4 regions of the Streptomyces sp. NPDC092952 genome follow, and region 1 is predicted to be linked to each of the others. Evidence: riboswitches for the same ligand, from Rfam matches in the RefSeq annotation. Region 1 holds a riboswitch; each other region holds the start of a gene.
The links. A riboswitch is a leader RNA that binds a small molecule or an ion and turns the genes downstream of it on or off. The one in region 1 is predicted to bind cobalamin.
Positions count from the first base shown of each region.

Region 2: it holds a riboswitch for cobalamin, as region 1 does, so the genes downstream of both, ACIQGQ_RS29620 (ribonucleoside-diphosphate reductase subunit alpha) here and ACIQGQ_RS27660 (FecCD family ABC transporter permease) in region 1, are expected to answer to the same signal.
Region 3: it holds a riboswitch for cobalamin, as region 1 does, so the genes downstream of both, ACIQGQ_RS16390 (cobalamin biosynthesis protein) here and ACIQGQ_RS27660 (FecCD family ABC transporter permease) in region 1, are expected to answer to the same signal.
Region 4: it holds a riboswitch for cobalamin, as region 1 does, so the genes downstream of both, metE (5-methyltetrahydropteroyltriglutamate--homocysteine S-methyltransferase) here and ACIQGQ_RS27660 (FecCD family ABC transporter permease) in region 1, are expected to answer to the same signal.

Region 1 covers NZ_JBIVPT010000014.1:77,764-81,313, forward strand. Annotated here, with positions in the region: gene ACIQGQ_RS27660 (FecCD family ABC transporter permease) at 1-996, opposite strand, end outside; cobalamin riboswitch at 1,096-1,242, opposite strand; gene ACIQGQ_RS27665 (ankyrin repeat domain-containing protein) at 1,448-2,152, shown strand; gene ACIQGQ_RS27670 (GntR family transcriptional regulator) at 2,160-2,804, opposite strand; gene cynR (transcriptional regulator CynR) at 2,821-3,550, opposite strand, start outside.
Region 2 covers NZ_JBIVPT010000016.1:155,731-159,280, reverse strand. Annotated here, with positions in the region: gene ACIQGQ_RS29620 (ribonucleoside-diphosphate reductase subunit alpha) at 1-2,253, opposite strand, end outside; cobalamin riboswitch at 2,395-2,539, opposite strand; gene mctP (monocarboxylate uptake permease MctP) at 2,703-3,550, opposite strand, start outside.
Region 3 covers NZ_JBIVPT010000005.1:527,949-531,498, reverse strand. Annotated here, with positions in the region: gene ACIQGQ_RS16400 (anion permease) at 1-774, shown strand, start outside; gene ACIQGQ_RS16395 (hypothetical protein) at 807-1,037, shown strand; cobalamin riboswitch at 1,186-1,317, shown strand; gene ACIQGQ_RS16390 (cobalamin biosynthesis protein) at 1,456-2,442, shown strand; gene ACIQGQ_RS16385 (cobyric acid synthase) at 2,439-3,550, shown strand, end outside.
Region 4 covers NZ_JBIVPT010000011.1:84,915-88,464, reverse strand. Annotated here, with positions in the region: gene metE (5-methyltetrahydropteroyltriglutamate--homocysteine S-methyltransferase) at 1-1,987, opposite strand, end outside; cobalamin riboswitch at 2,170-2,322, opposite strand; gene ACIQGQ_RS24720 (DUF397 domain-containing protein) at 2,467-2,670, opposite strand; gene ACIQGQ_RS24715 (helix-turn-helix domain-containing protein) at 2,670-3,494, opposite strand.

The sequences.
Region 1 (3,550 bases):
CGAGAGGATGTCCACCCAGATCATCAGGACGGCGCCGACCAGCGGGGCGACGGCGAGCAGCCGCCGGTGGTCGGCGCCGACGAGCATCCGTACGCCGTGCGGCACCATCAGTCCGACGAAGCCGATCGCGCCGCTCACCGCGACCACCGCCCCGGTGACGGCCGCGCAGACCACGAAGAGTTCCTTGCGCAGCCGTCCGGCGTCGACGCCTAGGGCGGCCGCCGTCTCGTCGCCCATGGCGAGGGCGTTCAGCCGGCGGGCGGACCAGGCGAGGTGGGCGATGCCGCAGAGCACGGCTCCGGCGGCGATCGGCACCGAGGCCCAGTTGGCGCCGCCGAGGCTGCCGAGCATCCACATCATCGCGGAGCGGGCGGCCTCGCCGTGTTCGGCCGCGAAGACCATGAAGGTGGTGACGGCGGAGAAGCCGTAGTACATCGCGGTCCCGGTGAGGACGAGCCGCAGCGGGGTGAGGCCGCGTGCGGTGCGGGCGATGGCGTACACCAGCATCATGGCGAGGAGCGCGGCAAGGAACGACGCGGTGGACAGCGCCCAGATGCCCAGGGCGCCGAAGGCACCGAAGATGAGTACGGCGTTGGCGCCGACGGCCGCGCCCGAGGAGATGCCGAGGACGAACGGGTCGGCGAGCGCGTTGCGGACCATGGCCTGCACGGCGATGCCGATGGCGGAGAGCCCGGCGCCGACGACCGCGGCCAGTACGGCGCGCGGGAAGCGCAGCTCCCAGACGATGGTGTACGCCGCGACCTCGTCGGGCGATATTCGGCCGCCGGTCAGCCCGGCCCACAGATGGCTCAGCACCTCGCCCCAGGAGAGCCCGGACGCCCCGATGCCCGCCCCGCAGACCAGCGAGAACAGCAGCGCCACGACAAGAACGGGAACGAGGAGCGCGGGTGACATCCGGCGTGGCGGGGCGGGGCCGGAGGCGGCAGGGGCCGCGCGGGACGGCACGGCGGGGCGACGGTCGAGGGGGATGGCCACGGGCGGTTCGCTTTCGCCTCGGGCCGTGCATCTACGTCATCAACGGAGCGGCCCGGACGCCGCGCGCCCGATGCAGCACCCATCGCAGTCCACGGCGAATTGACAGGAGCCTTCACCGCCACGGGTAATCGGGCTCACGGGGCCCTTTCGGGCACCGTCTACCGTTGCGGGTCAGCGCCGGACTTCGACCGGACTTCCCCCGTGGGGCAGATGCAGCTTAACGCGAACGGTTTGGCGTGTTTCCACCCCGTCCGGGTCCGGGCCGCGCCGCCCCTGTTCCTCCGGTTCGACCGGCGGAGCCGTGGGCGCATCCCCCGGACGGCCGACACGGAGGTCGTCCCGACGGCCGCGCATCACCGACCGGTCCGGCTACCGCCGGGGCCGAGGGCGCGCCGAGCATGGGGGTGCGGGCCCGTACCGTCCGGGCGCCGTCCACGGATTGCGAGGAACCATGCCTTCGACACGACGCACCGCCCTCCTGACCGCCCTGCTCCTCGGACCGGCCCTGCTCGTGACGGCCTGCGCCGGGCCGTCCGGGGACGGCGGCACCGGGCCGACGCCCGGGGCCGCGGACCGGGCCCTGCTCGACGCGGCGCGTTCCGGCGACGCCGACGCGGTGCGCGACGCGATCAGGCGGGGTGCCCGGCTGGAGGTCCGGGACGGGGAGCGCCGCACCCCGCTGCTGCTGGCCTCCACCAACGACCACGTCCGGGCCGCCGAGGTACTGGTCCGCGCCGGTGCCGATCCGGACGCCCTGGACCAGCAGCACGACACCCCGTGGCTGGTGACGGGGGTGACGGGCAGCGCCGCGATGGCCCGTACCCTGGCGGCGGCCGACCCCGACTACACCGTCGTCAACCGGTACGGGGGCACCTCCCTGATCCCGGCGGGGGAGCACGGCCATGTCGACTACGTACGGGAGGTCACCACCAACCCGGACATCGACGTCGACATCGACCACGTCAACGACCTCGGCTGGACGGCCCTGCTGGAGGCCGTCCTCCTCGGCGACGGCGGCAGGGACCATCAGGAGACCGTGCGGCTGCTGCTGGCCGGGGGCGCCGATCCGGGGATCGCCGACAGGTCCGGCACCACCGCGCTCCAGCACGCCCGGCAGCGCGGGTTCGACGAGATCGCCCGGCTGCTGGGCGGCTGACCGGACCTCAGGAGCGGCCGCGGCGGGCGGCGGCCGCCCGGCGGCCCGAGATCAGGTGCCGGCCGGCCAGCTCCACCACGCTCTCGGCGTCCCGGTCGGCGATCGCCGCGTAGAGGTCCTCGTGCTCCCGCGCGACGCCCTCCAGGTCGTCGTGCTGCCCCAGCAGCCAGCGCATCCTGCTGCGCAGGGTGGCCTGGAGCTCGTTCAGCAGCTCGTTGTCGGCCAGGGCCGTGACCGTCTCGTGGAAGTCGGCGGCGGCCCGGCGGGCCGCCACGGCGTCGCCCCTGGCCGCCGCGCCCAGCTCGGCGTCCAGGTCCGCGCGGAGCTTTTCGAGCCCCGCGCGGGTACGCCGCTGGGCGGCCAGCCGGAAGGTCAGGGCCTCCAGCGCCGCGCGCACCTCGTCGAGGTCGTCCACGTCCGCCGGGGTGAATTCCCGTACGACGGCCCAGGTCCGGGGCCTGGGGGTGACCAGGCCCTCGGTGACCAGCGCCTTCAGGGCCTCGCGGACGGGCAGTCTGCTCACCCCGAGCTCCGCGGCGAGCTCGCGCTCGACGAGTTTGCTGCCCGGCTCGCGCACACCGTCGATGATCTCGTCACGCAGCTGGCGCGTGACCCGTTCCGACTCGGGCTCGAAGTCCCCAGACCCTGTCATGTGCCCGATTCTCTCATCACCCGGTACCCGCTCCGGGCAGGCCGTTCCCCGGTGCGGGCGCCTCGGGCGGGGCGTAGCCGCGGGCGCGGACCAGATCGTGGACGAGCCGGGTGAAGGCGCGGGCGGCGGCGCTCTCGTAGCCGCTCTCCCGGCGCAGCAGGGTCGCGACCCGGGTGGGGAGCGGGGGGTCGACGGGGACGTGGCCGAGGTGCGGGTCGTCGTCCGTGACCGCCAGGGGCAGCACGGTGGCCAGCGGGCCGATGCGCCGGACGATCTCGGTGAGGGCCTGGATGGTGTTGGCCTCCACGGCGATCGGCGGGTCGATCCGGTGCCGGGCGAAGTAGTCGTCTACATGGACGCGTGTGACGAAGTCACCCCTGAGCAGGGCGAGTTGCTGACCGGCGAGCTCCTGCACCGGCAGCGGGCGCTCACCCCCGGCCCGGCGCGCACCGGTGACCAGGCCGAGGGGTTCGGTGAACAGCGCGGTCGAGGCGACGCCCTGGAGGTGGGTTCCCCCGAAGGCGATGCCGAGGTCGAGTTCGTCGGCGAGCAGGCCCGCCTCCATGCGGTCCTGGGGCATCTCCCTGAGGTCCAGGGTGATGCCGGGATGGTGCGTGTGCAGCGCCGCCACGAGCGGGCCGACGAGATAGGCGGTGAAGGTCGGGGTGAGTGCCAGCCGCAGGTGCCCCCGGGCGAGGTCGGCGACGTCGAGGACGGCACGCTCGGCGGCGGCCAGCTCCCGCAGC
Region 2 (3,550 bases), on a different contig from region 1:
GTAGTACGTCGTCTTCAGCCCCTGCTTCCAGGCGTACGCGTACATCGAGGAGAGCTTGCCGATCGTCGGCGTCTCCAGGAACAGGTTCAGCGACTGGCTCTGGTCCAGGAACGGGGTACGGGCCGCCGCCATGTCGATCAGGCCGCGCTGCGGGATCTCCCACGCGGTGCGGTACAGCGCCCGCACGTCCTCGGGGATCCAGGCGAAGCCCTGCACCGAGCCGCTCGCCTCGCGCAGCGCCTCACGGGTCCGCGCGTCCCACACGCCGAGCTGCTTCAACTCCTCCACCAGGTACGCGTTGACCTGGAGGAACTCACCGCTGAGCGTCTCGCGCTTGAAGAGGTTGGAGACCTGCGGCTCGATGCACTCGTACACCCCGGCGATCGAGGCGATGGTCGCGGTCGGCGCGATGGCCAGCAGCAGCGAGTTGCGCATGCCGGACTTCGCGACCCGGGCGCGCAGCGCCTCCCAGCGCTCCGGCCAGTTCAGCCCGGTGTCGTAGTGGTCGGGGTGCAGCACCCCGCGCGCCGCGCGCGTCCGCTCCCAGGCGGGCAGCGGGCCCGAGCGCTCGGCGAGCTCGCAGGACGCCTCGTAGGCGGCGAGCATGATCCGCTCGGAGATCCGGGTGGAGAGCGCGCGGGCCTCCGGCGAGTCGAACGGCAGCCGCAGCTGGAAGAAGACGTCCTGGAGCCCCATGGCGCCCAGGCCCACCGGGCGCCACTGGGCGTTGGAGCGGCCCGCCTGCTCGGTCGGGTAGAAGTTGATGTCGACGACCCGGTCCAGGAAGGTCACCGCGGTGCGGACGGTGGCGTCCAGCCGCTCCCAGTCGATGGAGCCGCCGGTGACGAACGCGCCGAGGTTGACCGAGCCCAGGTTGCAGACGGCGGTCTCGCCGTCGTCGGTGACCTCCAGGATCTCGGTGCACAGGTTCGAGGAGTGGACGACGCTGCCCGGCTCGGCGGTCTGGTTCGCGGTCCGGTTGGAGGCGTCCTTGAAGGTCATCCAGCCCTGGCCGGTCTGGGCGAGGGTGCGCATCATCCGGCCGTACAGCTCGCGGGCCGGGAGCGTCCGGCGGGCCAGGCCCTTCGCCTCGGCGGCCCGGTACGCGGCGTCGAACGCGTCGCCCCACAGGTCGACCAGGTCGGGCACGTCGGCCGGGGAGAACAGCGACCACTCGCCGTCCGCCTCGACCCGGCGCATGAACTCGTCCGGCACCCAGTGCGCCAGGTTCAGGTTGTGCGTGCGCCGCTGGTCCTCGCCCGTGTTGTCGCGGAGCTCCAGGAACTCCTCGATGTCCGCGTGCCAGGTCTCCAGGTAGACGGCGGCGGCGCCCTTGCGGCGGCCCCCCTGGTTGACGGCGGCGACCGAGGCGTCCAGCGTCTTGAGGAACGGCACGATGCCGTTGGAGTGCCCGTTGGTGCCGCGGATCAGCGAACCGCGCGAGCGGATGCGGGAGTACGAGAGGCCGATGCCGCCCGCGTGCTTCGAGAGCCGGGCCACCTGGTGGTAGCGGTCGTAGATCGAGTCCAGCTCGTCCAGCGGCGAGTCCAGCAGATAGCAGGAGGACATCTGCGGGTGCCGGGTACCGGAGTTGAACAGGGTGGGGGAGGAGGGCAGGTAGTCGAGCCGGCTCATCAGCCCGTACAGCGCCGCCACCTCGTCCAGGGCGCGCTGCGACTCGTCCTCGGCGAGCCCGGACGCCACCCGGAGCATGAAGTGCTGCGGGGTCTCGACGACCTGGCGGGTGTGCGGGTGGCGCAGCAGGTAGCGGCTGTGCAGGGTACGCAGCCCGAAGTAGCCGAAGCGGTCGTCCGCGCCGTCGGCGAGCGACTGCCCCACCAGCGCGTCCAGCGCCTCCGCGTGCCGGGCGACGAAGGCGGCGGTGCGGTCCGCGATCAGGCCCTCGCGGTGCCCCACGGCGACCGAGGCGGAGAAGGAGACCGCGCCCTGGCCCGCCGCCTCGTCCGCGATGGCGAGGGTCAGCAGCCGGGCGGCCAGCCGGGAGTACGCGGGGTCCTCGGAGATCAGGCCCGCGGCCGCCTCGGTGGCCAGCGAACGCAGCTCCGCCTCGTCCGCCCGCGCGCTGCGGCCGCGCAGGGCGGCGGCGGCGACCCGGCCGGGGTCGGTGTCGGGCAGATCGGCGGTGAGGGCGGTCAGGGTCCGCAGCAGCGCCGCTCCGGGACCGTCCTGTGCGGCTGCCTCGGACTCGACGGACGCGGCGACTGAAGCCGGATCGGCTGGCGCGATGGTCACGTGTTGCTCTCCCACGCTCGGCTCGGGGCCGGCGGGGGCACGGGGGAAGCCCGCGAAGGACGCACCCGGGCCGGGGCAGCACTCCGCGCGGCGTCCACCGGCCCAACCGCGAGGCCCGGACGTCTGGGCATCCGGTTCGGTCGAGCCGGATGCGCTGTCGGCAGGTCGTCGGACTGGCTCGGAGTGCGCAAAAGCGCACCGGATACACCGTTGCGGGACAGTTCCGGATTCGCACCGGATTCCCCTGCGACGACAGCGAGGACGAGCATACATGTGGGGGCCGCCCGATGAGGCAGCCCCCACATGTTGTGTCGTACGACGCAGGATCGGATCGCTCCCGGAACGGCGGACGGCCCGCCCCCACCCCTCGGGAAGGGGCGGGAGCGGGCCGTGGAAGCCCGGGAACGGGCCCTGCCGGAGGTGTTCCCGGGGCGCCGGGAAGCGGCCCGTCAGTGGCCGCCCGGAGCCCCCGCGGTGGCCGGCGGGAGCTTCGCCCGCACGCCCGGGTCGCCCGCGTCGGCCGTGTAGTCGGCCGGCGAGGTCTCGTCCGTACCGGCGGGCGCCTTCATGGCGTTCAGGACGAAGGTCAGCACCACCGTCACGACCACGTTCAGCACGAACGCGGTGAGGCCGATGTAGCCGATCTCGCCGATGCCGGGGATCTCCGCCGACGAACCGCCGAAGTGCTTCTGGGTCGGCGAGGCGACCCCGTACGCGGCGACCGTCCCGTACACCATGCCGACCGCCCAGCCCGCGAGCAGCGCCCAGCGGTGGAACCAGCGGGTGAACAGCCCGCCGACCAGGGCCGGCATCGTCTGGAGGATCCAGATCCCGCCGAGCAGCTGGAAGTTGATCGCGACGGTCTTGTCCATGGTGAGGACGAAGGCCAGCGCGCCGACCTTGACCAGCAGCGACACCAGCTTGGAGACCTTGGTCTCCTGCTCCGGGGTGGCGTCGGGTTTCAGGAAGTCCTTGTAGATGTTGCGGGTGAAGAGGTTCGCCGCGGCGATCGACATGATCGCGGCGGGCACCAGCGCGCCGATGCCGATCGCGGCGAAGGCCACCCCCGCGAACCAGTCCGGGAACATGTTCTCGAACAGCTGCGGGATGGCCAGCTGCCCGTTGTCCACCTTGATCCCGGCGGCGATCGCCATGAAGCCGAGCAGCGCCAGCAGGCCCAGCATCAGCGAGTACAGCGGCAGGATCGTGGTGTTGCGCCGGATCACGTTGCGGCTGCGGCTGGAGAGCGTCGCCGTGATGGAGTGCGGATACATGAACAGTGCCAGCGCCGAGCCCA
Region 3 (3,550 bases), on a different contig from region 1:
GCCAAGGGCTACCGGGCCGGCCAGATCGCCTCGGCCGGGCTGGTCTCCCTCGCCCACGGCACCAACGACGCGCAGAAGACCATGGGCATCATCACGCTGGCCCTGGTCACCGGCGGGGTCCTGCACCCCGGGGCCAACCCGCCGGTCTGGGTGATCGTCTCCGCCGGTCTGGCCATCGCGCTCGGCACCTACCTGGGCGGCTGGCGCATCATCCGCACCATGGGCAGCGGCCTCACCGACCTCAAGCCGCCGCAGGGCTTCGCCGCCCAGACCAGCGCGGCCACGGTCATCCTGGCCTCCTCGCACCTCGGCTTCTCGCTCTCCACCACGCAGTCGTGCTCCGGCGCCGTGATGGGCGCGGGCCTCGGCCGCCAGGGCGGTGTGGTCCGCTGGTCCACCGCCACCCGGATGTTCGTCGCCTGGGGCCTGACCCTGCCGGCCGCCGGTCTGGTCGGCGCGGGCGCGGAGCTGCTCACCAAGCAGGGCACCTGGGGCGTCGTCGTCGTCGCGGCCCTGCTGATCCTGGGCTCCGGCTCGATCTGGCTGCTCTCCCGCCGCAAGCCGGTCGGCCACGACGACGTCGCCCCGGCGGGCGCCGAGGCCCCGGCCCCGGTCCCCGCCGAGCCCGCCGGTGTCGTCACCACGGCCATCGCCGCCGTCAGCCCGCCGCCCACCACCGCGGCCCAGGCCGCCGCCCCGGCCGCGGTCGTCGTGACCGCCGTCCCGGTCACGCCCAAGGCCCCTCAGGACCCGGCGCAGCCCGCCGCCGTCTGACCGGTCCCGCACCGACCGTCTAAGGAATCAGCATGAAAATCGACTGGGCAGCCCTCGGCTCCGTCTTCGGTGTCTCCCTCGTGGTCACCGTCGCGCTGGTGGGCCTCTTCACCCTGGGCATCGTCGGCCTCTCCAAGCAGGCCGAACCGGCGGCGCAGGGCGGCTCCGGCGGCTCGCCGCTGCTGGCCCGCGCCGGCGCGTACGCCTGCTTCGCGCTCTGCGCGGCGGCCGTCGGGTACGGCATCTTCCTGATCGTCGCCTGACCCGCCCCGCGCGCCCCGCATCGGGCCGGACACCCCCGGGTGTCCGGCCCGATGTGCGTCTCAGCACACTGCCCCGCCGCAGGTCAACGGCAGGTTGACGGGCCTTCGCGGGGCATGGTGGACTGCCGGAGCCAATTACGGCGACAGCAGAGGAAGCCGGTGCGAATCCGGCGCGGTCCCGCCACTGTCACCGGGGAGCGGTCCCCCACACCGGACGTCACGGCGCGCGCGAGCGGGCTGGAAGGCCGGGGGCCCCGCGGATCCGGGAGCCAGGAGACTCTCGTCGCCGGTCACGTCGAACCAGGGCGCGGACCCTGAGTGAGGACATATCGCCATGCCCGGCCGCCGTGCGCCCGCCGTCCCAGGCCCCGATGCCTTCCGTACGAGAGTCCGCCGCGGCGCGACGGCCGGCTGAGCCGTGCGAGCCGACCGCATCTTCGCGTACGGCGCCACCGCCGGTCTCCTCGGCGACCTGCTGCTCGGTGACCCCCGCAGGGGCCACCCGGTCGCCGCCTTCGGGCGGGCCGCGGCGGGCGTCGAGCGCCGCCTGTGGCACGACCACCGCGGCTGGGGCGCGCTGCACACCCTGATCTGCGCCGGAGCCGCCGTGGGCGGCGGTGCGCTGGCCGCCCGCGCGGTACGCCGCAGCCCCGCCGCCTCCGTGGCGCTGACCGCCGCCACCACCTGGTCCGTCGTCGGCGGCACCTCCCTGGGCCGGGAGGCGCGGGCCATCGGCGGCGCGCTGGAGGCCGGTGACATCGCCCTGGCCCGGGAGCGGCTGCCGCATCTGTGCGGGCGCGACCCGCAGTCCCTGGACGGGCCGCGGATCGCCCGCGCCGTGGTGGAGTCCGTGGCGGAGAACACCTCGGACGCCGTGGTCGGCGCCCTGGTGTGGGGAGCGGTGGGCGGGGTCCCCGGGCTGGCCGGGTTCCGGGCCGTCAACACCCTCGACGCCATGGTCGGCCACAGGTCGCCGCGGCTGCGCCGCTACGGCTGGGCCTCGGCCCGCCTCGACGACCTCGCGGGCTGGCCCGGCGCCCGGCTCACCGCCCTGCTCGCGGTGGCCGCCGGGGGACGCCCCCGGGACGCGCTGCACGCCTGGCGGGCCGACGCCGCCAAGCACCCCAGCCCGAACGCGGGCCCGGTGGAGGCCGCGTTCGCCGGGGCGCTCGGCGTACGGCTGGGCGGGACCCTCGCGTACGGCGGCCGGGTCGAGCACCGCCCGGTGCTCAACGGGGAGCGCGGCCGGGCCGTGGAGGGCGCGGACATCGAACGCGCGGTGCGGCTGTCGCGGCGGGTCGGCGCGCTGGCCCTCGGCGTGTGCGTGGCGGGGCGGCTCGGCGCCGGCCTCGCCGCACGACGGATCGCCGCTCGGCGGACCGGTACCGGACGGAGGAGCGCATGAGCGGCGGACTGCTGGTCGCCGGAACCACCTCGGACGCGGGCAAGAGCGTCGTCACCGCGGGCATCTGCCGCTGGCTGGTGCGCCGGGGCGTGAAGGTCGCGCCCTTCAAGGCGCAGAACATGTCGTTGAACTCGTTCGTCACCCGCGAGGGCGCCGAGATCGGGCGCGCCCAGGCCATGCAGGCCCAGGCCGCCCGCGTCGAGCCGACCGCGCTGATGAACCCGGTCCTGCTGAAGCCCGGCGGCGACCGCTCCAGCCAGGTCGTCCTGATGGGGAAGCCGGTCGGCGAGATGAGCGCGCGCGGCTACCACGGCGGCCGCCAGGAGGCCCTGTTCGGCACGGTCACCGACTGCCTGGAGCAACTGCGGGCCACGTACGACGCGGTGATCTGCGAGGGGGCGGGCAGCCCGGCCGAGATCAACCTGCGGCGCACCGACATCGTGAACATGGGCATCGCGCGGGCGGCGGACTTCCCGGTGGTGGTGGTCGGCGACATCGACCGGGGCGGCGTCTTCGCGTCGTTCTTCGGTACGACGGCGCTGCTGGCCCCCGAGGACCAGGCGCTGGTCGCGGGCTACCTGGTGAACAAGTTCCGCGGTGACGTGTCGCTGCTGGAGCCCGGTCTGGACATGCTGCGCGGGCTGACCGGGCGGCCGACGTACGGGGTGCTGCCCTTCGCCCACGGGCTCGGCATCGACGAGGAGGACGGGCTGCGGGTCTCGCTGCGCGGGGCCGTGCGCGAGTCGGCCGTCGCGCCGCCGCACGGCGAGGACGTGCTGCGGGTCGCGGTGTGCGCGGTGCCGCTGATGTCGAACTTCACGGACGTGGACGCGCTGGCCGCCGAGCCCGGGGTCGTCGTCCGGTTCGTGGACCGGGCCGAGGAGCTGTCCGACGCCGACCTGGTCGTGGTGCCCGGCACCCGGGGCACGGTGAAGGCGCTGGCCTGGCTGCGGGAGCGCGGCCTCGCCGACGCGCTGGCGCGGCGCGCGGCCGCGGGCCGGCCGGTCCTCGGCATCTGCGGCGGCTTCCAGCTGCTGGGCGAGCGCATCGAGGACGAGGTGGAGTCCCGGGCCGGCCGGGTCGAGGGCCTCGGCCTGCTGCCCGTGCG
Region 4 (3,550 bases), on a different contig from region 1:
CGAACTCGGCGTAGCACATGTGCGTGTGGATCTGGGTGTCCGGCCGCACCCCGCTGGTGCTGAGCCGGAACGCCTCCGTCGCCCAGGCGAGGTAGCCGGGCCGGTCGGCGGCGCGCAGCGGCAGCGTCTCGCGCAGCGCGGGTTCGTCGACCTGGATGACGGACGTCCCGTTCGCCTCCAGGTCCGCCACCTCGTCGCGCAGGGCGAGCGCGACCTGCCGGGCCGTCTCGCCGAGCGGCTGGTCGTCGCGGACGAACGACCAGGCCAGCATGGTGACCGGCCCCGTCAGCATGCCCTTGACGGGGCGGTCCGAGAGCGACTGCGCGTACGAGGTCCAGCGCACCGTCATCGGCTCCGGGCGGGAGATGTCCCCGGCCAGGATCGGCGGACGCACGTACCGGGTGCCGTACGACTGGACCCAGCCGTACTGCGTCGCCAGGTAGCCGGTGAGCCGCTCGGCGAAGTACTGCACCATGTCGTTGCGCTCGGCCTCGCCGTGTACCAGGACGTCCAGACCGGTCTTCTCCTGGAAGGAGACGACCTCCCGGATCTCGTTCCTGATCCGCTCCTCGTACCCCGCCTCGTCGATGCGCCCCGCGCGCAGGTCGGCGCGGGCCGTGCGGAGCTCGGTGGTCTGCGGGAACGAGCCGATGGTGGTGGTCGGCAGCAGCGGCAGGCGCAGGTGGGCGTGCTGGGCGGCGGCCCGCTCGGGGTACGGCTGGGAGCGGTGGGTGTCCGCCTCGGTGACGGCGGCGGCGCGGGCCCGGACCGCCGGGTCGCGGGTCAGGGACGAACCGGCACGGGACGACAACGCCGCCCGGTTCACCGCGAGTTCGGCGGCGATCGCGTCCGTTCCCCGGGTGATCCCCTTGGCGAGGGTGGCGATCTCGGCGGTCTTCTGCCGGGCGAAGGCGAGCCAGCGGGTGATCTGCGGATCGAGGTCCCGCTCGGCGGTCACGGTCAGCGGGACGTGCAGCAGGGAGCAGGAGGCGGCCACGTCGACCCGGTCGGCGAGGCCGAGCAGGGTGCCGAGCGTGGAGAGCGACTTCTCCAGGTCGTCGGCCCAGATGTTGCGGCCGTTGACCACCCCGGCCACCAGCCGCTTCCCGGGCAGCCCGCCGACGGCGGCCAGGGCGTCCAGGTTGGCGGCGGCCGCCTCGGTGAAGTCGAGGGCGAGCCCGTCGACGGGGGCCTTCGCGAGCACCGGCAGCGCCTCGCCGAGCCGGTCGAAGTACGAGGCCACCAGCAGCTTCGGCCGGTCGGTGAGGGCGCCCAGGTCGCGGTAGGCGCGGGCCGCCGCGTTCAGCTCGGCCGGGGTGCGGTCCTGGACTAGGGCGGGTTCGTCGAGCTGCACCCACTCCGCGCCCGCCGCGCGCAGGTCGGCGAGGACCTCGGCGTACACCGGCAGCAGCCGGTCCAGCAGGGTGAGCGGGTCGAAGCCGCCGGCCACCCCGGGCGCGGGCTTGGCGAGGAGGAGGTAGGTGACCGGGCCGACCAGGACGGGCCGGGGCGTCAGCCCGAGGGCCAGTGCCTCGCGGAACTCGCAGACCTGCTTGGTGGAGTCGGCGGAGAAGACGGTGTTCGGCCCGAGCTCGGGCACCAGGTAGTGGTAGTTCGTGTCGAACCACTTGGTCATCTCCAGCGGCGCCACGTCCTGGGTTCCCCGCGCCATCGCGAAGTAGCCGTCCAGGGCGTCGGCGGCGACGGCCGTGCGGTGCCGGTCGGGGACCGCGCCGACCATGACGCTGGTGTCCAGCACGTGGTCGTAGTACGAGAAGTCGCCGGTGGGCACTTCGTGGATGCCGGCCTCGGTCAGCTCCCGCCAGTTGGCGCGGCGCAGGCCGGCGGCGATGGCACGGAGCGCGTCGGCGGTGACGCGGCCCTTCCAGTAACCCTCGATCGCCTTCTTCAGTTCACGGTTCTGCCCCTGACGGGGGTAGCCGTACACGGTCGCCCGTGCTGCCGCGGCTGCGGTCCTGCCGGTCACGGAGATCTCCTTCGAGAGACGTATCCCTGGGATCCCGAGGACCCGCGCGGCACGAAGGAGTGGCATGTCCCGCGGTGCGGCCTCGCGCCACAGGGCACGGCCGTCCGCCGGATATGTACGCCGACCCGCCCACGAGGTCACCGGGATGTCCGCGCACGCGTCGTACGCGCGCGGGCAGTGGCAGGTCTTCGGACTCGCGGGCTCGCCCGCCCAAAGGCGGACACCTACTGGCCGTCGCTTCCCAGGACCCTGTCTCGGGCCCCAGTGCGTATGACGGCGGTCGTTCCCACTCACCGCTGCGGGGCAGTCCCGGATTCCCACCGGGTTCCCTCTTACGACTCCCCGCCTGGCGGACGGGGCGAACCAGCTGCACGGCCCACCCTACGACCCCGCCCGCACCGGCCGCCACAACACAACGACGCCCCGCACCCGACGGGAGGCCGGATGCGGGGCGCGGGTGCGTTCGTCGCGCGCGTACGTCAGTGGTGGGTGGCGTAGGAGACGAAGGCGGTCCACTGCTGGGGCCCGAAGGCGAGCCGGGGGCCGTGGGTCTGCTTGGAGTCGCGTACGTGGACGGTCTCGGGGACGACGGCTACCTCCACGCAGTCCGGGCCGTCATTGGTGCTGTAGCTGCTCTTGAACCACTCCAGCACGGAACTGTTCGCTGTCGAGGGGTTGGTCATTACATCTCTCCCAGCACTTTCTTGATGAAGGCCAGCGACTCACGCGGGGTGAGGGCCTGGGCCCGGATGATGCCACAGCGGATCTCGAAGAGTTGGATCTCTTTGGGGTGTGAGAACAGTCGATTGATGAGATGGGCCTCGCTGTGTCCAACGGTCTCCCCGTTGTCCAGCCGCAGTAGCTTGAACGCCCCTGCGAGACCTGTGTGATCCTCGCGATTCGTGGGCATTACCTGGATCTCCACGTCTCGCCGCTGGCCGAACTCCAGCAGATGTTCGAGCTGCTTCCGCATCACCATTCTGCCCCCGAGGGGGCGCTGGAGCGTCACCTCTTCCATGATGAAGGTGAAGACCCGGGCGGGCTGTTGGTGGAAGATCTCCTGGCGTGCCATCCGCGCGGCGACGAGCCGCTCGATCTCCTCCTCGCTGAAGGCCGGGCGCCGCATCCCGTACAGCGCCTTGGCGTACTCCTGGGTCTGGAGCAGCCCGTTGACGACGGAGTTGTCGTAGGCGCAGATCTCGATCGCCTGGTCCTCCAGCTTCGCCAGATCCCGCACCTTCTTCGGGAACCGCGCCTCCTCGGCCTCCTTGCACAGGGCGGCGATCATGCCGCCCGCCCCGAGCACCTCGTCCGCCCGCTCCAGGAACGCCGCGCTCGGGGCGCGCCGTCCCCGTTCCACCGAGGAGACCTGTTCCTCGCTGTAGCCGATGGCCGCCCCCAGCTCGGCCTGGGTCATGTTCAGCCGGTCGCGCCAGCGCTTGACGGTCCGGCCGATCATCCGCAGGACGAGCGTCGACTCCTCGTCGACGGCGTCGTGCGGCTCCATTCCGTCACCGGCCTGTACCGAATGCCCCGTCAGACTCACGTTCGCACACCTCCACA